DNA from 3 places in the Streptomyces sp. NBC_00872 genome. Region 2 is predicted to be linked to each of the others. Evidence: riboswitches for the same ligand, from Rfam matches in the RefSeq annotation. Region 2 holds a riboswitch; each other region holds the start of a gene.
What was found. A riboswitch is a leader RNA that binds a small molecule or an ion and turns the genes downstream of it on or off. The one in region 2 is predicted to bind thiamine pyrophosphate.
Positions count from the first base shown of each region.

Region 1: linked by a shared signal. The riboswitch ahead of thiC (phosphomethylpyrimidine synthase ThiC) and the one ahead of thiO (glycine oxidase ThiO) in region 2 are both predicted to bind thiamine pyrophosphate.
Region 3: linked by a shared signal. The riboswitch ahead of OG214_RS10815 (thiamine ABC transporter substrate binding subunit) and the one ahead of thiO (glycine oxidase ThiO) in region 2 are both predicted to bind thiamine pyrophosphate.

Region 1 is NZ_CP108806.1:4,682,152-4,689,663, forward strand. Features, by position in the region: gene OG214_RS19995 (cupin domain-containing protein) at 1-10, shown strand, start outside; gene OG214_RS20000 (DUF5326 family protein) at 211-429, shown strand; gene OG214_RS20005 (SsgA family sporulation/cell division regulator) at 1,140-1,574, shown strand; gene OG214_RS20010 (YibE/F family protein) at 1,666-3,180, opposite strand; TPP riboswitch at 3,252-3,397, shown strand; gene thiC (phosphomethylpyrimidine synthase ThiC) at 3,390-5,222, shown strand; gene OG214_RS20020 (hypothetical protein) at 5,283-6,110, opposite strand; gene OG214_RS20025 (metallophosphoesterase) at 6,258-7,358, opposite strand.
Region 2 is NZ_CP108806.1:6,667,949-6,675,460, forward strand. Features, by position in the region: gene pknB (Stk1 family PASTA domain-containing Ser/Thr kinase) at 1-1,132, opposite strand, end outside; gene OG214_RS28485 (thiazole synthase) at 1,632-2,438, opposite strand; gene thiS (sulfur carrier protein ThiS) at 2,445-2,663, opposite strand; gene thiO (glycine oxidase ThiO) at 2,660-3,853, opposite strand; TPP riboswitch at 3,851-3,964, opposite strand; gene OG214_RS28500 (FAD-dependent oxidoreductase) at 4,096-5,319, shown strand; gene OG214_RS28505 (Rv2175c family DNA-binding protein) at 5,584-5,949, shown strand; gene thiE (thiamine phosphate synthase) at 6,055-6,705, shown strand; gene metF (methylenetetrahydrofolate reductase [NAD(P)H]) at 6,776-7,512, shown strand, end outside.
Region 3 is NZ_CP108806.1:2,557,606-2,565,117, forward strand. Features, by position in the region: gene OG214_RS10805 (ABC transporter ATP-binding protein) at 1-577, opposite strand, end outside; gene OG214_RS10810 (ABC transporter permease) at 583-2,196, opposite strand; gene OG214_RS10815 (thiamine ABC transporter substrate binding subunit) at 2,271-3,365, opposite strand; TPP riboswitch at 3,473-3,598, opposite strand; gene rlmN (23S rRNA (adenine(2503)-C(2))-methyltransferase RlmN) at 3,701-4,807, opposite strand; gene OG214_RS10825 (phosphatidate cytidylyltransferase) at 4,966-6,051, opposite strand; gene frr (ribosome recycling factor) at 6,051-6,608, opposite strand; gene pyrH (UMP kinase) at 6,734-7,498, opposite strand.

The DNA.
Region 1 (7,512 bases), 2.0 Mb from region 2:
CGAGGGCTGACCGGACCGCCCGGGAACCCGCCTGTCCTCCCCGGGAACCGGCCCTGTCCTCCCCAGGAACCGACCGGTCTTCTCAGGGCCGCCTCAGGGTCGCATCAGGGGAGAGCGGGGGCCGCGCGGGCTCCGCCGCGGTCCCCGCGGCTCTAGCATCGATGGTGCACAGCAGGTACGCGAGTCACTCGGTGAAGCGAGGTAAGGACGATGGCGGTTCGGGAGCTACTCACGGGGTTGCCCTGGTGGGTGAAGTGGATCGCGGTGCCTGTGATCGCCCTCGTGGTGTTCGGCGGACTGATCATGAGTGTGGTCACGTTCGTGATCGGAGTGCTCTTCAAGCTGCTGATCTTTGTGGCACTCGTCGGCGGACTCATCTATGTCGTACGGAAGTTCATGTCCTCCTCGTCCTCACGGGGTGACTGGTAGGAGCCGGCGGCGACCGGCAGGCCAGACCGCGCGTACGGCCGTTAACTCGCGCGAGGGAAAGGTGAACCGGAAACCATCCCGGTGAGCGGCCTGCCCCTAGAGTGACAAATCCCACCGTTCCCCGGTCCCCCTCAGGGGTGCGGCGGGCGCGCGGGGGCGGCCCCCGCGGGCGGGCCCTCGCCCGACGGCATGCCTGGGGGTGACCTTGGCCACGGCTACAAGACGCGCAGCTCCGACCCTGATCGGTCCGGTGCCTCGCGCGCCGCGCCGCTTCGGCCGACGCGCCCGCTCGGGCCGACAGGCTCCCTTCCGCATCCGGACGGAGCGCCCGCGAAACCGCTCACGCGTGAGACCGCGCTCCCGCTGCCCGCCACGTATCGGAGTGTTCTCTCCCCGGCGGGGCGGTTCAGCGACCGGTGCAAGATCACCGACTCGATCGGCCGTCGGCGCGACACGCTCGACGCGCCCGTCCGTTTCGGATCACGGAGGCGATCGTGGCTGCTTCTGTGCCACTCCGCGAACGGAAGCAACAGCTCTCGACGGTCGAGTGATTACACAGAGAGACCGGATTGTTGCTCAGTCCGCTCGCCTTCTCTGTCTGTATCTGAAAACTTACTCCTTGTGATCTGCTAGCGCTTACAGGACGATTGCGTCAAGAGGGTCAACGGGGATCATTCCCAGCCACTGTTTCATCTACTCCGGAGTACACGATGCGCGAGTCGGTGCAGGCCGAGGTCCTGATGAGCTTCCTCGTCTCCGAGGAGCTGGCGTTCCGGATCCCGGTGGAACTCCACTACGAGATGAGAGATCCCTACGCCGTGCGCATGACATTCCATCTGCCCGGCGACGCGCCTGTCACCTGGACCTTCGGCCGTGAGCTGCTGCTCGACGGGATCAATACGCCCAGCGGTGACGGCGATGTGCATATCGCGCCCACGGAGCCCGAGGACCTCTCCGATGTCCATATCCGGCTCCAGGTCGGAGACGATCACGCGCTCTTCCGGGTCAGTGCCGCGCCGCTGGTGGCCTTCCTGGACCGTACGGATCGACTGGTTCCGCTCGGTCAGGAGCGCACGCTCGGTGACTTCGAGGGCAATCTCGAGGAGGCGCTCGGCCGCATTCTGGCTGAGGAGAACGCCGGCTGAGCCGGATGGAACGGGGCCGTCCGGGTGATCCTTTCCCGCCGAACGAATATCCGGACGGGACGGCGTTTTCCGGGCCGGGACGGCCGAGGGACTACTTCTTACGGCGTCGGCCCTTGCCGCCGCCCAGTTTGCGCGCCGATGCGCTCTGTACGGGCAGCGAGGGCGCCGCTTCCGGGCCCTCGGGATCCGAGGCGCCCACCGGGCCTGTCAGGGCTGTCGGGTGTGCCGGACCCGCCGGGCCCGCCGGACCCGCCGACCGGGCGCCCGCTGTCCCACCAGCCGCCGGGTACGGCGTTACGGAAGGCAGGGCCTCCACGGGGGCCCTCGGCGGGGCCAGGGGCGAGCCCTTCGCCCCCGCGCGGTCGGCGGAGACCACCAGCGCCGCCAGCGCCGTGGTCACCGGTACGGATGCGACCAGACCGATCGAGCCCACCAGGGTTCTGACGATCTCCTCCGCCACCAGTTCACTGTTCGCGACCGTCCCCACCCCTGACTGCGCGATCGAGAAGAGCAGCAGCAGGGGCAGCGCGGCGCCCGCGTAGGCGAGGACGAGCGTATTGACCACCGAGGCGATATGGTCCCGCCCGATCCGGATACCCGCCCGGTAGAGGGCACGTGGTCCCATCGACGGATCCGCCTGGTGCAGCTCCCAGACCGCTGAGGTCTGGGTGACGGTCACATCGTCGAGGACTCCGAGTGAGCCGATGATGACGCCCGCCAGCAGCAGACCGCTCATATCGATTTCGGGATAGAGGCCATGGATCAGTCCGGTGTTGTCATCGGTATTACCGGTCAGGCTCGCCCAGCCGATGAAGAGCGATCCCAGCAGTCCGATCAGCAGCAGCGAGATCAGCGTGCCGAGGACCGCGACCGAGGTACGGGCTGTCAGACCGTGGCACATATAGAGCGCGAGCAGCATGATCGCGCTGGCTCCGACCACTGCCACGACCAGTGGATTCGAGCCCTGAAGGATCGCGGGCAGGATAAACAGCGTCAGCACGGCGAATGAGACGGCGAGTGCGACCAGGGCCATGACACCGCGTAGCCGCCCCACCACGACCACCGCCAGGGCGAAGATCCCCGCCAGCAGAGCCATGGGGAATTTGCGGTTCACATCCGTCACGGAGTACTGGAGATCGCGGGGCGCGTCGGGTGCGTAGGCGACCACTACGCCCTGTTTCACGTGAAACTGTCGCGGCGCGTCCGGCTGGACAACCTCGATAAAGGTGTGCCCCTTCTCCTTGCCGCTGGTGACCTCGATCGTCGCCTTGGCGCAGTCACCGTTCTCCGCCCGCTCCGCCTCGCGCCCCTGGGGTTTTGAGATGTCGCCGGTGGACGGGATCTGGGCGGCGTTCACGTCCTTGCAGTCCACCCGCTCGATCTGCACCACCTGACCCTGCTCGGTCTGCCGGTCGAAGCCCACACCGGTGCGCTCATGCGCCGGCGTACCACCCGGCCAGAGAACAGCCAGCCCGACGACCACCGCGGTCGCGAACGGAATCAGGACCGCGGCGATGACCTTGCGGAGGTGCTGGGAGACCGGCGCGGCGGGGCCATGGCTGTGCGAGTGTCCATGTGATTCGTGGGTCTGCTGGGGTGAGGTCACCCTCCGATCATCGCAAGAAGCGAGAGGCCCTCTGTTCAGCACGCCGGATATGACGCTAGCGTGGTGTCACCTTTTGCACACGCGGGAGCTCGGAGCACCGGGCTGAGAGGGCGCTGACTGTGTAGTCCCGGGGAGCATCCCCGAGACCCCTGAGCTGCGCCGACCGCTGAACCTGTTACCGGGTAATGCCGGCGTAGGGAGTAGGTCTCATGACCGTTCAGGACGCACACACGCCTGCCTCCGATTCGGGAGATCCGAACGAGGCTCAGAGGTCCATCGGCTGGCACAAGGGATATGTCCAGGGTTCACGCCCCGACCTTCAGGTGCCGGTCCGCCGGGTGCATCTCACCAATGGCCAGGACGTGACGCTGTACGACACGTCGGGGCCGTACACCGATCCCACCGTCACGACGGATGTACGCCGGGGTCTCGCGCCGCTGCGGGAGAACTGGATCATCGGGCGGGGCGACACGGAGGAGTACGCCGGCCGGCCGGTCCGCCCCGAGGACGACGGACTCAAGCACACGGCGCCGCGCGGGGGACTGCGTAATCTCGACGCGGTCTTCCCGGGCCGGCCGCGTCAGCCGCGCCGGGGCCGGAGCGGGCAGGTGGTGACGCAGCTCGCGTACGCCCGTCGCGGGGACATCACCCCGGAGATGGAGTATGTCGCGATCCGCGAGAACGTGTCCCCGGAGGTCGTCCGCGAGGAGATCGCGGCGGGCCGCGCCGTACTGCCGGCCAATGTCAATCATCCGGAGATCGAGCCGATGATCATCGGCAAGCGGTTCCTGGTGAAGGTCAACGCCAATATCGGCAATTCCGCGGTCACTTCCTCCATCGAGGAGGAGGTGGAGAAGATGACCTGGGCGACGCGCTGGGGCGCCGACACGGTGATGGACCTCTCCACCGGCCGCAATATCCACACCACGCGTGAGTGGGTGCTGCGCAACTCCCCCGTGCCCATCGGCACCGTGCCGCTCTACCAGGCGCTGGAGAAGGTCGACGGCAGGGCCGAGGAGCTGACCTGGGAGATCTACAAGGACACGGTCATCGAGCAGGCCGAGCAGGGCGTCGACTACATGACGGTCCATGCCGGGGTGCTGCTGCGGTATGTGCCGCTGACGGCGCGCCGTAAGACGGGCATCGTCTCGCGGGGCGGTTCGATCATGGCGGCCTGGTGTCTGGCGCACCACAAGGAGTCGTTCCTGTACGAGAACTTCGAGGAGCTCTGCGAGATCCTCGCGGCGTACGACGTGACGTACTCCCTGGGCGACGGTCTGCGGCCGGGGTCCATCGCGGACGCCAACGACGAGGCCCAGTTCGCCGAGTTGCGTACGCTCGGGGAGCTGAACTCGACCGCGAAGCGGCTGGGCGTACAGACGATGATCGAGGGGCCGGGCCATGTCCCGATGCACAAGATCAAGGAGAACATCGACCTTCAGCAGGAGATCTGCGAGGAGGCGCCGTTCTACACGCTCGGCCCGCTGACGACCGATGTGGCTCCGGCGTACGACCACATCACCTCCGGGATCGGTGCGGCGATGATCGCCTGGTGGGGGACGGCGATGCTCTGCTACGTCACCCCGAAGGAACATCTCGGTCTGCCGAACCGGGACGACGTCAAGACCGGTGTCATCACCTACAAGATCGCGGCCCATGCGGCGGACCTCGCCAAGGGGCACCCGGGGGCGCAGGACTGGGACGATGCCCTCTCCGACGCCCGGTTCGAGTTCCGCTGGGAGGACCAGTTCAATCTGGCCCTCGACCCGGACACCGCCCGGGAGTTCCACGACGAGACCCTCCCGGCCGAACCGGCGAAGACGGCCCACTTCTGCTCGATGTGCGGCCCCAAGTTCTGCTCGATGAAGATCTCGCAGGACATCAGGCAGCGACACGGCGGTGATATGGCGGGCACCGGGGTGACGGACGCCGCTACGGAGGACGGCGCGATCGGAACCGCGGAGATCGAGGCGGGTATGGCACAGAAGTCCAAGGAGTTCGCGGCAAGCGGCAACAGGGTGTATCTGCCGCTGGCCGACTGACCCCCGCGGTTCGCGTGAGCGGCGGGGGCGGTCTTCTGGGCCCCCGCCGCTCGGGCGGGTTCACTCCGGGGGATGGTCCGGGCCGCCGAAGTCGGGGCTGGTGAAGTCCGGGCTGGTGAAGCTCGGACGCTGGCCGGTGGTGGCGCCTTCGTCCGGGCTGGTGAAGTCCGGCCGGCTGTAGCCGATCTTGGGCAGGTGCTTGATCGACCTGGGTGGTGGGGCGGCCGGATCCGTGCTCGGGTCGGCCAGTGCGGCGCGCAGGAAGGGCAGAAGGCCGCGCTCCAGCAGGGCATGGCGCCAGGCCTCCCGCGCACGGGCCACTTCGTCGGGCAGCTCACCGCCCGTCGGCTCCTCGGCCGGAAGCTGCGTCGAACTGTTGCGCAGGGCCGTGATCAGCAGGCCGGTCGCGGCGGCCAGGATGCCTATCGCGGTGACGGCGCCGAAGAACCAGCCCACGGCGACCAGGCTGTCGGCGAACGCGGGTGGCCGGCTGAGCGCTTTGAGGAGATAGCCGACGAGCAGGAAGATCACCGCGGCCGTGCCCCCGAGCACCGGCAGCAGCACGGTGACGACAGCCGTCAGCCCCGCACCGGATCCCGTCGGCCCGCTCGCGTCGGGCTCCAGCACGGAATCGCGGACCGGGACGGAGGGCCCCGGCGAACGTGACTCCTCGCGGATCTTTCTGTAGTGCTCGTACTCGGCCGCGGCCGCCGTGGTGATCGGCGCCGTGGCGTTCAGGGCCATGGTGCGTAGCTGCTCGGTGTTGAGCCGCTCCCCGACCGAGGTGAGATCCGGCCGGTCGTGCGCGTTGCGCAGCACATCGTCGAGGATCCGCTCGAAATCCGCGCGATCCTCGCTCAGCAGGTGCGGAGCGCTGTTCATGTGCATCCCCCGATGCTCCGTAGGGCCGGTTCGCCCGCGTGGAACGGGCAGTTGGCGAAAACGGAGGAGAGCCTGCTACGGATAAACCGATGGTAGAGCTCTTCCGGCGCGCGATGACAGGGGGTTTGCGGAAATCACCCGCGCGACGGTGTTTCAGTTTTTCAGGGGAAGCCTGACGACCAGCAGCTTTCCCGCCATGGTCACTCCGCCGTCCATCGCGATGGCAAGTCCATCGGCATATACATGTGGCCCTTCCACCACCGGACCGCTGTCCGTCCCGCCGTCCGAGACATCTTCGGTGCCGACTTCGCCCAGCAGATAGGGAATGGGGCTGTGGCCATGGACGATGCGCTGACCGCCGTACTTGGAGAGCAGTTCCTGGACGGCCTGCGGGCCGCCTTCGTCGCGGAACGCGAAGCGTTTCGTGAGCTTGCGGAACAGATCCCAGCATTCGTCCGCGTCATTGCGGGTGAGGATCTGATGAATGGTGTCGTTGACGTCCTCGATCGTGGATCCGTAGTCCAGATAGGCCGTCGTGTCGGAGTGCACCAGCAGATGCCCCTCCTCCTCGACCACCGCGTCGAGCCGGGACATCCACTGGAGATGGACGTCCTGGAGGCGTTCCATATCGGTGCGCTGACCACCGTTGAGCAGCCAGGCGGCCTGGAAGGTGGCCGTACCCGCACCGGAGTTGACATGGGTGTCGCCGAACCGCCTGGCACCGATGAGCAGCAGTTCGTGATTGCCCATCAGCGCCTTGCAGTAGCCGCCCGCCGCCGCCGCCTCCGCGGAGAGCCGCATGACGAGATCGATGACACCGATGCCGTCCGGACCGCGGTCGGTGAAGTCTCCGAGGAACCAGAGGCGGGCGCTGCCCGCGCTCCAGTGGCCGTCGGCGTCGATCAGCCCCTGTTCGGCGAGGGCGGCGAGGAGTTCGTCGAGATAGCCGTGGACATCGCCGACGACATAGAGCGGGCCGAGGCCGTCCCCCGGGAACTCGGCGGCGGGGGCCAGCTGTACCTGCACCGTGTCCCCCCGGTTGATCACCGGGAGGTCGCGCTCGGTGGGGGTGTAGCCCTCCGGCGGCTCGTCGTCGGGGACGGCGTTACCGGGGTGCCCGGACATGGCTCCGGCCGTGGGGCCGGGCTGTCCGGGCAGTCCGGACTGCACGGGGACCTGTGCGTACGGCGGTACGCGGAAGTCGCGCAATGTCGCCGTCCGCACCACGGGTCCCTGGCCGGCCCCCTGTGTCATCGACCCCTCCACCGCCGTCGTACCGCCGTACACCTCTCGGGCCGTCCGTCCGGTGGCGGTGAGCCCGCCGGTGGTGAGGGAAGGTCCGTGGTGTCGTGCGCCCATCATAGGAATGCAGGTCGTCCTGTGTGACGCACCAGGGGTGGTGAATCCG
Region 2 (7,512 bases):
TCCTGGCCTCCTGCTCGCTCTGGCCGAGCAGCGAGGGGACCCGGGTGAACTGACCGGAATTGATGTACCAGACACCCGCGCCGACACCGAGCACCAGCAGCACGGCGACGACCGCCGCCACGATGCCCCTGCGGGGCACGGTCACGCGTCGGCGGGGCGGGGAGCCTGGCGGAACCATCTCCAGCCGGCTGGTGTGCAGGACACGGCGCGGGATCACCGCCGTACGGTTCTCGGCGCCCGCCTCCCCGGTGGTCCTGGCCCCCGGCGGTACGGCGTCGAGCTGTGCGTCACTGAGCGCGGCGCGCGCCACACGGGCCCTGGCGAGCAGCGCCACCGCGTCCTCGGGCCGCAGCTCCGGATCCCGGGCGGTGGCCACCGCGACCAGCTCGTCCAGCTCGGCGGCGAGCCCGGGAACACTGGCCGACGGCGCGGGGACGTCCTCGTTGAGATGCCGGTAGAGCACCTGCGCGGGGGTGTCCCCGCCATGCGGCTTGGCACCGGTCAGCATCTCGTGGAGTACGACCCCGCAGGCGTACACGTCGACCCGGGTGTCGGACGTGCCGTACTCGATCTGCTCCGGTGCGAGATACGACACGGTGCCGAGCACGGTCCCGGTCGTATGGGTGACATCACCCACGGCCCGCACGAGCCCGAAGTCCGCGACCTTGACCCGGCCGTCGTCGCCTATCAGCACGTTCTCCGGCTTCATGTCCCGGTGGACGAACCCGGCCCGGTGGGCCGCGCCGAGCGCGGCGAGCACGGGCTCCAGGATGTCCAGCGCGGCCCGCGGCTGGAGCGCGCCGCGCTCACGCAGTACGTCACGGAGGGTGCAGCCCGCGACGTACTCCATCGCGAGATAGACGTACGCTCCCTGCGCGCCCTGGTCGAAGACCGCGACCACATTGGGGTGCGACAGCCGGGCCACGGACTTGGCCTCACGGATGAACCGCTCCACGAAGGTGACGTCGGTGGCGAGCGCGGGATGCATCACCTTGAGGGCCAGGACCCGGTCCAGCCGGGTGTCGAGGGCCCGGTAGACCGTGGCCATGCCACCGACGGCGATACGCGCGTCGACGCGGTAACGACCGTCGAGCACCTGCCCGACGATGGGGTCGTGAAGGGTGGTGTCCACGCCCCGAGTCTACGGTGACGCCTCCCGGCGGTGCGCCTCCCGGCTAGGGGGCCGTGGTGCGGGGCGCGTTTCGGCTGGGGCCGGTTTTTGTGTGCGGGTTGTCGCCGGGGCCCCCTCCGGGGGCATATCCGGGACAGCACGATTTACGGCGCCTTTAGCCGTGCGTTGGATACGGGCGGCCGTGCGCCACAAATCACGCTCAAGCGTCCCGGACACGCCCCCTGCACGACCCCCTTCACCGCCCGTCACCGACCAGGCCTGGCCGGGCGCACCGCCCACCGGCGGGCAGTCGGGCCTCCGGCGGGAGGGGGTCGGGGTCGCAGGAGGTGCGTGTCCGGACACTAAAGCGTGATTTGTGCCGCACACCGAGCCGCACCCGACAACGAGACCCGCACGCGGCGTAAATCATGCCGTCCGGACATGTACCTCCGGAGGCCCCGGCACCCGCACCACCCACGCACCGCACCCGCGCCGCAGGCGCGCACCGCCCCCACGACCCCTAGCCGGGAGGCGAGAACGCCGGGCGTTCCGGGTCAAGGTCGCCCCGGCCGTCCCTCGGTGACGACGCCGTCGCGAAGTGGCGGCGGGGGATCCGTCCCGCCCGGTACGCCAGCCGTCCCGCCTCCACCGCGTGCCGCATCGCCTCCGCCATCAGCACCGGCTCCCGCGCCCGGGTGACCGCCGACGCCAGCATCACCGCCGCGCACCCCAGCTCCATCGCCAGCGCCGCGTCCGACGCGGTGCCCGCGCCCGCGTCCAGGATCACGGGCACGCCCGCCCGCTCCACGATGAGCTCGAAGTTGTGCGGGTTGCGGATGCCGAGGCCCGAGCCGATCGGTGAGCCCAGCGGCATGATCGCGGCGCAGCCGACGTCCTCCAGCTTTCTGGCGAGTACGGGATCGTCGTTGGTGTACGGCAGCACCGTGAACCCGTCGTCGACCAGTGTCTCGGCCGCGTCCAGCAGCTCGATCGGATCGGGCAGCAGGGTCCGCTCGTCCGCGACCACCTCCAGCTTGATCCACTCCGTACCGAGCGCCTCGCGCGCCAGCCGGGCGGTCAGGACCGCCTCGCCCGCCGTGAAGCACCCCGCCGTGTTGGGCAGGGCGCGGATGCCCAGGGAGCCGAGTACGGAGAGGACCGAGCCCCGGACCGTGGGGTCGAGACGGCGCATCGCGACCGTGGTGAGTTCCGTGCCCGAGGCGCGCAGGCAGCGTTCCAGCACATCGAGGCTGGGCGCCCCGCCGGTCCCCATGATCAGCCGTGAGTTGAGGACGGTGGAGCCGATGGTGAGCCGGTCGTCGGCCATGGCGGCTCAGCCTCCCTGGACCGCGGTGAGGACTTCCACCCGGTCGCCGTCGCCGAGCACCGTCCGGGGCCAGTGGCCGCGCGGTACCACCGTCTCGTTGACGGCGGCGGCGACACCCGAGGGCGCGGGGGTGAGGGAGGCGACCAGGATGTCGAGGGTGGTGCCGGGGGCGAGACCGCGGGCCTCGCCGTTCACGGAGACGGTCACACGGACGGAGGTGCTCATACGGTCAGCTCCCGCGGTACGGAGGTGAGGTCCTGCGGTTCGGAGGTGAAGCGGCGCGCGGTGAAGGGGCGCGCCACGTCCGGGAGTTCGCCGGTGGTCAGCGCCGCGGCCAGCGCGTCGCCGGTGACCGGTGTGAGCAGCACCCCGTTGCGGTGGTGCCCGGTCGCGAGATGCAGCCCCGGCAGCGCGGTCGGCCCCAGCAGCGGCGCGTTGTCCGGCGAGCAGGGGCGCAGTCCCGCGCCGGTCTCGGTGAGCGGCAGCTCGGTGATGCCGGGGACCAGTTCGTGCGCGTCCCGCAGCAGCTCGTACACCCCGCCCGCGGTGACGGTGGTGTCCCAGCCCAGTTCCTCGCTGGTGGCGCCGACGACCAGCTCGCCGTTCTCGCGCGGCACCAGATACACCTGGCTGCCGCGCACCACGGCCCGGACCGTCCTGGACAGGAAGGGCGCGTACGGACGGGGCACCGTCAGCCGCAGGACCTGGCCCTTGACGGGCCGTACCGGCGGCAGGACGTCGTCCGGAACGCCCGCCAGCCGGCCGCTCAGACTGCCGGCCGCCACCACCACCTGGTCCGCGGTGAGCGCGCGCCCGCCGTCCAGCACGGCGCCGGTGGCCCGGTCCCGTACGACGGACAGCCGCTCGGCCCGGGCGCGGTGGAAGACCACCCCGGCCCGTTCACAGGCCGTGAGCAGGGCCGAGGCCAGCCGGCGGGGATCGATCTGGTGGTCGCCGTCCACGCGCAGACCGCCGCGTACGCCCGGCGCGAGCATCGGTTCGAGGCGCCGGCACTCGCGCCCCGTGAGCCACTCGGACGTCAGGCCCGAGCGCCGCTGAAGGGCGTGCAGTTCGCGCAACTCGGCGCGGTCGTCGGTGTCTAGGGCGACGGCGAGGGTGCCGCAGGCGCGGTAGCCGGTCTCGTGGCCGCTCGCCTCCTCCAGCTCGGCCACGAACTCCGGATAGCGCTCCGCCGAGGCGAGATTGAGCCCCAGCAGGAGCTGTTCGCCGTGGTGGAGTTCGGTGACGGCGGCGAGCATGCCCGCCGCCACCCGCGCGGCGCCCCCGCCGGGACCGGGATCGACGACGGCGGTGCGCAGTCCGCGCTGCGCGGCCCGCCAGGCCGTGACCAGACCGATGATCCCGCCGCCGATGACCAGGACATCGGAAGCGGTCTTCTCCTGAGACGACTGCATGGGCGTCCAGCCCCTCCCTTCGCCGGCATGACCCGGATCAGGTTCGTACGGTCGGAGGCCGCTTCAGCCTCCCTCTCAGCCCGGTGCGTCCGGACTCCCGCGAGGTAGTGTCGACGGCCAGCGTAACGCGCGCCCCGCCGCGTGGTAAGGCCGTCCGGCCGGGGGCGGGGGCCGGAACATCCCTCCGTCCGGCGCCGGAACATCCGTCCTCCCGACGGCCGTCGGCTGCTTAAGGTGATCGGGTGAGCGAGCAGAAGCAGAGCCGGCGCGAACAGCCGGGCGTGGTCATCGTCGGTGCGGGCATGGCGGGTGCGCAGACCGCCGTGGCCCTGCGGGAGAACGGCTACGAGGGTCCGGTCACCCTGATCGGCGCGGAACCCCATCCGCCGTACGACCGGCCCCCGCTCTCGAAGGCGGTCCTGCTGGGCACGGCGGACGGCTCGGCCTTCGACATCGACTTCGAGGCGCTCTCCGTCCGGCTGAGACTCGGTGTCGAGGTGACCGGACTGCGCCCCGGCGCGCGGGAGGTAGACACCGCGGCCGGGCCCGTTCCGTACGACGTACTGGTCCTCGCCACCGGCGCGGAGCCGGTCGGGCTGCCCGGCGCCGCGTCCGTGCCGGGAGTCCATCTCCTGCGGACCCTCGACGACGCCGAGGCGCTGCGGCCCGTGCTCGACCGGCGGGACCGGATCGTGGTCGTCGGCGCCGGGTGGATCGGCGCCGAGTTCACCACCGCCGCCCGCGAGGCCGGGTGCGCCGTCACGGTCGTGGAGGCGGCGGACCGGCCGCTGCCGGGCGCCCTGCCGGCCGAGGTCGCCGCACCGATGGCGCGGTGGTACGCGGAGAGCGGCGCCGAACTGCTGACCGGCGTCCGGGTGGCCGGTGTCGAGCCGGGCACGGTGGTCCTCGCGGACGGCAGGCGGCTGCCCGCCGACGCGGTGGTCGTGGGCATAGGGGCGCGGCCCTCGACGGACTGGCTGACCGGCTCCGGTATCGCGCTGGGCCCGGACGGGGCGATCGTCGCGGACGAGCGGCTGGCGACGTCCCTGCCCGATGTCTACGCGGTCGGCGACTGCGCGTCCTTCCCGTCCGCCCGTTACGGCGAGCGGCTGCTCGTGCACCACTGGGACAACGCGCTCCAGGGCCCGCGTACGGTCGCCGCCCAGGCCGTCGGCGAGAGCGAGCGGCTCTACGATCCCGTGCCGTACTTCTGGTCGGAGCAGTTCGGCCGGTTCGTCCAGTACGCGGGCCATCACGCGGCGGAGGACACCCTGGTGCGGCGCGGCGATCCCGCGGACGCCGCCTGGTCGGTGGTGTGGCTGCGGGACGGGGCGCTGATGGCCCTGCTCGCCGTCGGCAGGCCACGTGATCTGGCGCAGGGCCGCAAGCTGATGGAGACGGGGGCCCGGCTGGACCCGCTGCTGGCCGCCGATCCCTCCGTACCGCTGCGCAAGGCCGTTCTCTGAGGTTTCTCGGCGTGCCGCCGGGTTTTCCCGCGTTCCGACGGGGTTTTCCCGCGTGCCACCGGGTTTTCCCGCGCGGGGACGGGCGCTTCTCCGGCGTACGGGCAGGCGCTTCTCCGGCGCGCGGCCGGGCGTTTCCCGGCGCACGGGCGGGCGCTCCTCGGCGTACGGGCGGGCCCGTCGCGCTCGTTCCCGGCCGGGCGTGGTGACCGCTCCTGCCGGAGCCGGTTCGTGGCGTCTGTCAGTCCGGGATGGCACGCTTGTCGTGTGACCGAGATTGACGCAAAGATCGATGCTCTCGTCCCCGCCTGGCTTCACCTGCCCGACATCGCGGAAGCCCTCGATGTCGAGGTGACGCGCGTGCGGCAGTTGGTGAAGGAAGGGCAGCTCATCGCCGTGCGCCGCGGTGAGAACAGGACACTCCAGGTGCCCGCCGCCTTCATCGACAGCGGCAAGGTCGTCAAGGGCCTCGCCGGGACCCTGACGCTGCTGAGGGACGACGGCTTCGCCGACGAAGAGATGCTCGAATGGCTCTTCACCCCCGACCCGACCCTGCCGGGCACGCCCGCGCAGGCGCTCAGCGAGAATCGCGGCACGGAGGTGAAGCGCCGGGCCCAGGCGCTCGCCGTCTGATCCACTCATCATCCGCGGTGTGCGGCGGTGCCCCCATGGCCGCGTGACGGTCCCGGTACCGCCGCACACCGCCGACCCGACGGGGGACTTCCCATGCCCGAGGCCATGTCCGGGGCCCGTGCGCCGCTCTCCGACGCCCGGCTCTATCTCTGCACGGACGCGCGCAAGCGGCAGGGGGACCTTCCCGAGTTCCTCGACGCCGTGCTCGCGTCCGGTGTGGACATCGTGCAACTGCGCGACAAGGGCATGGAGGCGGCCGAGGAGCTGGACCACCTCCAGGTCTTCGCGGACGCCTGCCGCCGCCACGGCGCGCTGCTCGCGGTGAACGACCGCGCGGATGTGGCCCATGCCGCCGGCGCGGACGTACTGCATCTGGGACAGGGCGATCTGCCCGTCCCGGCGGCCCGCGCGATCCTGGGGGACACCCCGCTGATCGGCCGTTCCACCCATGCCGCGGCCGAGGTGGACGCGGCCGTCGTCGAGCCGGGCGTGGACTACTTCTGTACGGGCCCGTGCTGGCCCACCCCGACCAAACCGGGCCGCCATGCCCCCGGGCTCGATCTGGTGCGCCATGCCGCCGCGCTGGCCACGGACCGGCCGTGGTTCGCGATCGGCGGTATCGACGCGGGCAATCTCGACCAGGTGCTGGACGCCGGTGCCCGCCGGATCGTCGTCGTACGGGCGATCACCGAGGCCGACGACCCGGCCGCGGCGACGGCCGGACTGGCCAAGCGCGTACGGGACCGGACCGTGTGACGCGACCGTAAAGCCGGACAAATACCCCCGTCCGGTTGGGAGACCGCCACGCCCTCGATAACCTGCACCCATGGCCTTCGGCACAGCTTCGACCAGATCGGATCACGCACTGACCGTGCGTGATCTGCTCGCGACCGGCAAGACATCGTTTTCGTTCGAGTTCTGGGCGCCCAAGACCGAGAAGGGTGAACGGAATCTCTGGAACGCGCTGCGCCGGGTCGAAGCCGTGGGGCCGAGTTTCGTCTCCGTGACCTATGGCGCGGGCGGCTCCACCCGGGCGGGCACGGTCAAGGCCACGGAGCGGATCGCCTCCGACACCACCCTCACCCCGGTCGCGCATCTCACGGCCGTCGGCCAGTCCGTCGCCGAACTGCGCAACATGGTCGGGCAGTACGCCGACGCCGGGATCCGCAACATCCTCGCCGTACGGGGCGATCCGCCCGGCGATCCCATGGGCGAGTGGGTCAAGCACCCGGACGGCGTCCGCTACGCCGCCGAACTGGTCAGGCTCATCAAGGAGTCCGGCGACTTCTGTGTCGGAGTGGCGGCCTTCCCGGAGATGCATCCGCGCTCGTCCGACTGGGACACCGATACCAGGCATTTCGTGGACAAGTGCCGCGCGGGTGCCGATTACGCGATCACGCAGATGTTTTTCGAAACGGACGGATATCTGCGGTTGCGTGACCGGGTCGGCGCTGCCGGTTGCGCGACACCGATCATTCCCGAGATCATGCCGGTCACCAGCGTCCGGATGCTGGAGCGGCTGCCGCAGCTCAGCACGGCCGTCTTCCCGGCCGAACTGAAAGA
Region 3 (7,512 bases), 4.1 Mb from region 2:
CCTGGTCATGGGTGACGGCGAGCACGGTCGTACCCAACCGTCCGAAGAGACCGCGCAGTTCGACCACGAGCCGTTCGCGCAGACTCCGGTCGAGCTGTCCGAGCGGCTCGTCCAGCATCAGCAGCCGTGGCCGTGGGGCGAGCGCCCGCGCCAGCGCGACCCGCTGCTGTTCACCGCCGGACAGTGCGGCGACGGCCCGCCGCTCCGCGCCCGGCAGCCCGACGAGGTCGAGCAACTCCGCCACCCGGCTTGTCCGTTCACCGCGCGGGGCACCGCGCATCCGCAGCCCGAAGGCGACATTGCCGCCCACGTCCCGCTGCGGGAAGAGCTGATGGTCCTGGAACATCAGCCCGACCCCGCGCCGGTGCACGGGCACCCCCGACTGGTCGGCGCCGTCCAGCAGGACCCGTCCGCCGTCCGGTGGGGTCAGTCCGGCGATCACCCGCAGCAGTGTCGACTTGCCGCTTCCGCTCGGCCCCAGCACACACACGGTCTCGTGTTCGGCGATCTCCAGATCGACCGCGTCGAGCGCGGTACGGTCACCGAACCGCACGGTGACGTCCGACAGGGTCAGCAGGGCCATCAGAACTCCCCGGAGCGGTCGGTACGGATACGTTCCAGCGCCGGCAGCGACACCGCGCACACCACCATCAGTACGGTGGACAGGGCCATGGCCTGCCCGTAGTTGAGCTCGCCGGGCCGTCCCAGCAGCCGTGCCACGGCCACCGGCAGCGTCGGCCGGTCCGGGCGCGCGATGAACACTGTCGCACCGAACTCACCGAGCGAGACGGCGAACGCGAAACCCGCCGCGACCAGCGACGCCCTGCGTACCAGCGGCAGATCGACCTCGCGCCAGACACGCAGCGGGGACGCTCCGAGGACGGCCGCCGCCTCGCGCAGCCGTCCGTCCACCGCCCGCAGCACAGGCAGCATCGTCCGTACGACAAAGGGGACGCCCACCAGGGCCTGCGCGAGCGGCACCAGAATCCAGGAGGCACGCAGATCGAGCGGCGGCTTGTCGAGCGTGATCAGAAAACCGAAGCCGACGGTCACGGCGGAGACCCCGAGCGGCAGCATCAGCAGCGCGTCGAAGCCCCGGACGAGCCGGCCCGCTCGCCGGGTGAGCGCGGCGGCGGCCAGACCGCCCACCACCAGCGCGACGGCGGTCGCGACCAGCGCGTACCGCAGCGAGTTCCAGACGGCCTCCAGCGGCGGTACGAGAAAGGTCCCGCCGCTCGCCTCCACCGAGCCGAGCGCCCGGTAGAAGCCGAGACCGTACCCTCCCGGTCCGTCGAGGGAGCGCTCGACGAGGACGCCCAGCGGCAGCAGTACCAGCAGCAGCACGGTGCCGAGCACTCCGCCGAGCAGCGCCCACTGCCCGGCCCCGCGCGGTCTGCGCGCCGTGAGCGCGGGGTCGACGAGCTTCAGCGTGCCCTCGCGTCTGCGTACCGTCCACGCGTGGACGGCCAGCACTCCGCCGACCGCCGTGAACTGTACGAGTGTGAGCACGGCCGCGGTGGGCAGGTCGAGCAGTTGCGCGGTCTGCCGGTAGATCTCCACCTCCAGGGTGGAGTAGGCGGGGCCGCCGAGGATCTGTACGACCCCGAAGGAGGTGAAGGTGAAGAGGAAGACCATCAGCGCGGCGGCGGCCACGGCGGGGGCGAGGGCCGGCAGCGTCACCCGCCACCAGGCCATGAACCGGCCCGCGCCCAGCACCCGCGCGGCCTCCTCCTGGCGCGGATCGAGCTGTGCCCACAGACCGCCCACGGTCCTGACGACCACGGCGTAGTTGAAGAAGACATGCGCGAGGAGGATCGCCCAGACGGTGGTGTCGAGCCGTACGCCCCACAGTTCGTCGAGCAGTCCGCCACGCCCGAGCAGCGCCAGGAAGGCCGTACCGACGACCACGGTGGGCAGGACGAACGGGACGGTGACCACCGCGCGCAGCAGTTGTCTGCCGGGAAAGTCGAAGCGCGCGAAGACATACGCGCCGGGCAGTGCGATCAGCAGAGTGAGGGCGGTGGAGGCGAGCGCCTGCCAGGTGGTGAACCACAGGACGTCGAGGATGTCGGGACGGCTCAGTACCTCACCGATGCGGCCGAACCGCCAGACGCCTTCGGACGTGAGCCCGCGGCCGACGATCGCGGTCACCGGATAGGCGAAGAAGACCGCGAAGAACGCGACGGGGACGGCCATCAGGGCGAGCCGGACGGCGTTCGCGCGCCCGGCCGCCCCGCGCCGCGGCCCTTTTCCGGCCCTGGTCCTGACGGCTACTTCACTACGAGTGAGGTCCACGACTGGATCCACTGCTCACGGCCGGTGGTGATCTCGTCGGGCGCCATCGTCTCCGGCTTGTCGACCTTCGCGCCGAACTCGGTGAAGAGTTCGGGCAGCGGCACATCCTGGACGACCGGATTGACGAACATGTTCAGCGGCATGTCCGCCTGGAAGGTCTCGCTGATCAGAAAGTCCAGTAGGGCCTTGCCGCCCGTCTCGTTCTTCGCGCCCGTCAGCAGCCCGGCGAACTCGATCTGCCGGAAGCAGGTGCCCGTGGAGACGCCGGTCGGGGCCTCCTTCGGCCGCGGTTCCGCGTACAGCACCTCGACGGGCGGGCTGGAGGCGTACGAGACGACGAGCGGGCGGTCGGCCTTGGCCTTCTTGCCGCCGGCCGAGCCCGAGAAGCTCTCGTTGTAGGCCTGCTCCCAGCTGTCCACGACCTGGACCCCGTTGGCCCTCAGCTTCGTCCAGTACTCCTGCCAGCCGTCGTCGCCGTACCGCGCGACCGTGCCGAGAAGGAAGCCGAGGCCGGGTGAGGAGGTCGCGGCGTTCTCGGTGACCAGCAGATTCTTGTACTCGGGCTTGAGCAGATCGCCGAAGGACCGGGGCGGATCGAGCTTCTTGTCCGCGAAGTACTTCTTGTCGTAGTTGACACAAATATCACCGGTGTCGATCGGTGTGACGCGGTTCTCGCTCCGGTCGAGCCGGGTGGCCGCGTCGACCTGGTCGATCCCCTTCGCCTCGTACGGCGTGAACAGGCCGTTGTCGAGGGCGCGGGAGAGCAGGGTGTTGTCGACGCCGAAGAAGACATCGCCCTGGGGCGAACCCTTCGTCAGGATCTCCTTGTTGAGGGCCTCGCCCGCGTCTCCGCTCTTGAGCACCTTGACCGTGTAGCCGGTCCGCTTCGTGAACTCCTTGAGTACGGCGGGAGAGGCGTTGAACGAGTCATGGCTGACCAGGGTGACGGTCTTCGACGGTGTCCCGCCGCCGCCCGTACCACCGCCGCCGGACGACGCGGAGTCGTCGGAGCCGCCGCAGGCGGCGAGGGACGAGACACCGAGCGCGGCGGCGACCGCGGCGACCGCCATCCTTCTGACGCTGTTCGTGCTCACTGATTTTCCTCCTGGGATGTCCAGGAGAAGACGCGGCCCTGCCCGGAGTCCGGCCGGACCGGACCGCGGGCAGGGCGCAACAGCTTGAGTAGTGACCGAACTTCCTACCCAGAATGACCTGGGCGAGGTTCAGAGGGTCTGCGACCGTTGCCCGCTCTCACGGACATGTGCCGCACTCTCAGCGCTGTGGCGCTCCCCTGTCGGAAAATATGCAATGCGTTCGCGCCAAGGTTACATGCACCGCAAATCGGGGCCCGGTTCGCCTCCCGGACGGTCCGCCCGCCAGGCGTCCGCGAGCCACCCCGAACGCCCTACCGCTCCGACGCGGCCAGCTGTCCGCACGCTCCGTCGATCTCCTGGCCCCGGGTGTCCCGTACCGTCACGGGCACGCCATGGGACGCGATCGCATCGACGAAGGCCTTCTCGTCCTCGGGGCGCGAGGCCGTCCACTTCGAACCCGGTGTCGGGTTGAGCGGGATCAGATTGACGTGCACCCGCTTGCCCTTGAGCAGCCGTCCCAGCCGGTCACCGCGCCACGCCTGGTCGTTGATGTCACGGATCAGCGCGTACTCGATGGAGATCCGGCGGCCCGACTTCTCCGCGTACTCCCACGCCGCGTCCAGCACTTCCCGCACCTTCCAGCGCGTGTTGACCGGGACGAGGGTGTCGCGCAGATCGTCGTCCGGCGCGTGCAGGGAGACCGCGAGCCGGCACTTGAAGCCCTCGTCGGCGAAGCGCAGCATCGCGGGCACGAGACCGACCGTCGAGACGGTGATCCCGCGCTGCGACAGCCCCAGACCGTCGGGCTCGGGGTCGGTCAGCCGACGGATCGCGCCGACCACCCGCTTGTAGTTGGCGAGCGGCTCGCCCATGCCCATGAAGACGATGTTCGACAGCCGGGTGGGACCGCCGGGCACATCGCCGTCACGCAGGGCGCGCATCCCGTCCACGATCTGGTGGACGATCTCGGCGGTGGACAGATTGCGGTCGAGACCGGCCTGTCCGGTGGCGCAGAACGGGCAGTTCATCCCGCAGCCCGCCTGCGACGAGATACACATCGTGACCCGGTCCGGATAGCGCATCAGCACGGACTCGACCAGGGTGCCGTCGTGCAGCCGCCAGAGCGTCTTACGGGTGGTGTCGTCGTCGCAGGAGATGTGCCGCACCACCGACATCAGGTCGGGCAGCAGTTCTTCCGCGAGCTTCTGACGCGCGGCGGCCGGGATGTCGGTCCACTGCTCGGGGTCATGTGCGAACCGCGCGAAGTAGTGCTGCGAAAGCTGGTTGGCACGGAACGCCTTCTCGCCGATCGCGGCGACGGCCTCGCGGCGCTCGGCGGGGGTGAGGTCGGCGAGATGCCGCGGGGGCTTCTTGGCTCCGCGGGGCGCGACAAAGGTGAGTTCTCCAGGTACAGGCATGGTGGATCCAGTGTCGCAGACGTACGGCGGGGGCCCGCTGCCCTGTGGACAACGGGCCCCCGTACGGTATCGGGCCTGGTCAAAGGCGTGGTCCGAGGCGCCTGAGCCGCGAAAGCCGCTCACGCGGACCGGCGCTCGGCGGCGCCCCGGCGCCCGGGTCAGGACCCTACGAAGATCACCAGCAGCAGCCAGACCACCGGCGCCGTGGGCAGCAGCGAGTCGAGCCGGTCCATGATGCCGCCGTGTCCCGGCAGCAGGGTGCCCATGTCCTTGATGCCGAGATCCCGCTTGATCATGGACTCGCCGAGATCGCCGAGCGTGGCGGTGGCCGCGACCGCCAGCCCCAGCAGCAGCCCCTGCCACCAGATGCCGTCGTTGATCAGGAACTCCATACAGAGCGCGCCCGCCACCATGGCGAAGACGATGGCTCCGCCCAGTCCCTCCCTGGTCTTGCCGGGACTGATGCGCGGCGCGAGCTTGTGCGTACCGAAGCGCCAGCCGACCGCGTACGCGCCCGTGTCGCTGACGACCGTGAGCACTATGAACATCAGGACCCGGCGCGGGCCGTCGTCCGCCGTGAGCATCATCGCCACGAAGGTGGCCAGGAACGGCACGTAGAACGCGGCGAAGACCCCCGCGGTGACGTCCTTGAGATAGCCCTCGGGCGGTGCCGTCATCCGCCAGACCAGCACCGCGAGCGCCGTGAGGGCCATGGCGACCCAGGCGCCCTCGGCGCCGCGCAGATAGCCGGCGACGACCATCGCGGCGCCGCCGACGGCCAGCGGTACCAGCGGGGCCTTGATGCCCTTCTTCTCATCGAGCCGGGACGTCAGCTCCCACAGACCGACGACCACCGCGACCGCGACGACGCCGACGAACACGGCCTTGACGATGAAGAGCGACGCCACGACGAGCGCGCCGAGCCCGAGTCCCACTCCTATGGCCGCGCGCAGATCACGGCCCGCCCGCTTCTTGGGCGGCGGTGGCGATGGGGCTCCCATGGGCTCCTGTGGAGTCTCGTCACGGAACAGAGGGCCGCCCGGCCGAGCACCCTCCCGGTCGTCATCCTGGTCCCCGCCGTTCGCGGGTCCGTCGGGCACGATGGGCATGGGGCGAGTCTGCTGTGCGTCAAGCGCGTCGTACGCGGGACCCGCCGGGGCGGCCCCGTGGTCGGCCGGTCCCCAGTAGTCGGTGTAACCGGAGTAACCGGCCGTCGGCGGGGCCCCCCGGGAAGAGTCGTTCATCAGACCTCGAGCAGCTCGGCTTCCTTGTGCTTGAGCAGCTCGTCCACCTGCGCGACATACTTCGCGGTGGTGTCGTCGAGCTCCTTCTCCGCGCGGCGTCCCTCGTCCTCGCCGACCTCGCCGTCCTTGACCAGTTTGTCGATGGTCTCCTTGGCCTTGCGGCGGACCGCGCGGATCGAGATCTTCGAGTCCTCGGCCTTGGTCTTGGCGACCTTGATGAACTCCTTGCGGCGGTCCTGGGTCAGCTCCGGGAACACCACCCGGATGATGTTGCCGTCGTTGCTCGGGTTGACGCCGAGGTCGGAGTCACGGATCGCCTGCTCGATATTGCGCAGGGCGCTCTTGTCGAACGGGGTCACCACGGCCATCCGCGCCTCGGGCACGGCGAACGAGGCGAGCTGGTTGATCGGGGTCAGGGCACCGTAGTAGTCCGCCACGATCTTGTTGAACATCGCCGGATGTGCCCGCCCTGTGCGGATCGCGGCGAAGTCGTCTTTGGCGACCAGGACGGCCTTCTCCATCTTCTCCTCGGCCTCGAGGAGGGTCTCTTCGATCACCACTTGCTCCTGCGTGTCTTGAGTGGGCCCGGCGTGCGCGTGGGCCGGCGGAACCTGCGTCGCGTCTCTCCTGCACGGTGTCCGACCGGCAGGGCTCTGTCCATCCCGTACGGGGCCGCCCCGGATCAGGTCCGGGTGCCCTGGTCGCTCACGAGCGTGCCGATCTTCTCACCCTTGACCGCACGCGCGATATTGCCTTCCTTCAGCAGTTCGAAGACAAGGATCGGCAGTTTGTTGTCCTGGCAGAGCGTGATCGCGGTCATGTCGGCGACGCGCAGATCGCCGGCGATCACCTCGCTGTACTCCAGCGCGTCGAACTTGACCGCGTCGGGGTTGGTCTTGGGGTCGGAGTCGTACACCCCGTCCACCCCGTTCTTCCCCATCAGCAGGGCCTGGGCGTCGATCTCCAGGGCGCGCTGGGCGGCGGTGGTGTCGGTGGAGAAGTACGGCATGCCCATACCGGCGCCGAAGATGACCACTCGGCCCTTCTCCATGTGGCGCACGGCGCGCAGCGGGATGTACGGCTCCGCGACCTGGCCCATGGTGATGGCGGTCTGGACGCGGGAGTCGATGCCTTCCTTCTCCAGGAAGTCCTGGAGGGCCAGGCAGTTCATCACCGTGCCGAGCATGCCCATGTAGTCGGAGCGCGCCCGGTCCATACCGCGCTGCTGGAGTTCGGCGCCGCGGAAGAAGTTGCCGCCGCCGATGACGACCGCGATCTGGGCGCCGTCCCGGACGACTGCGGCGATCTCGCGGGCGATGGCGTGTACGACGTCGGGGTCGACGCCGAGCGCTCCCCGGCCGGCGAACGCCTCACCGGACAGCTTCAGCATGAAGCGGCCGTGCTTCGTGCCGTCGTCGCTCTTGTCGGCTTTGTCGGCCTGTTCCATGGAGATCTCCTCGT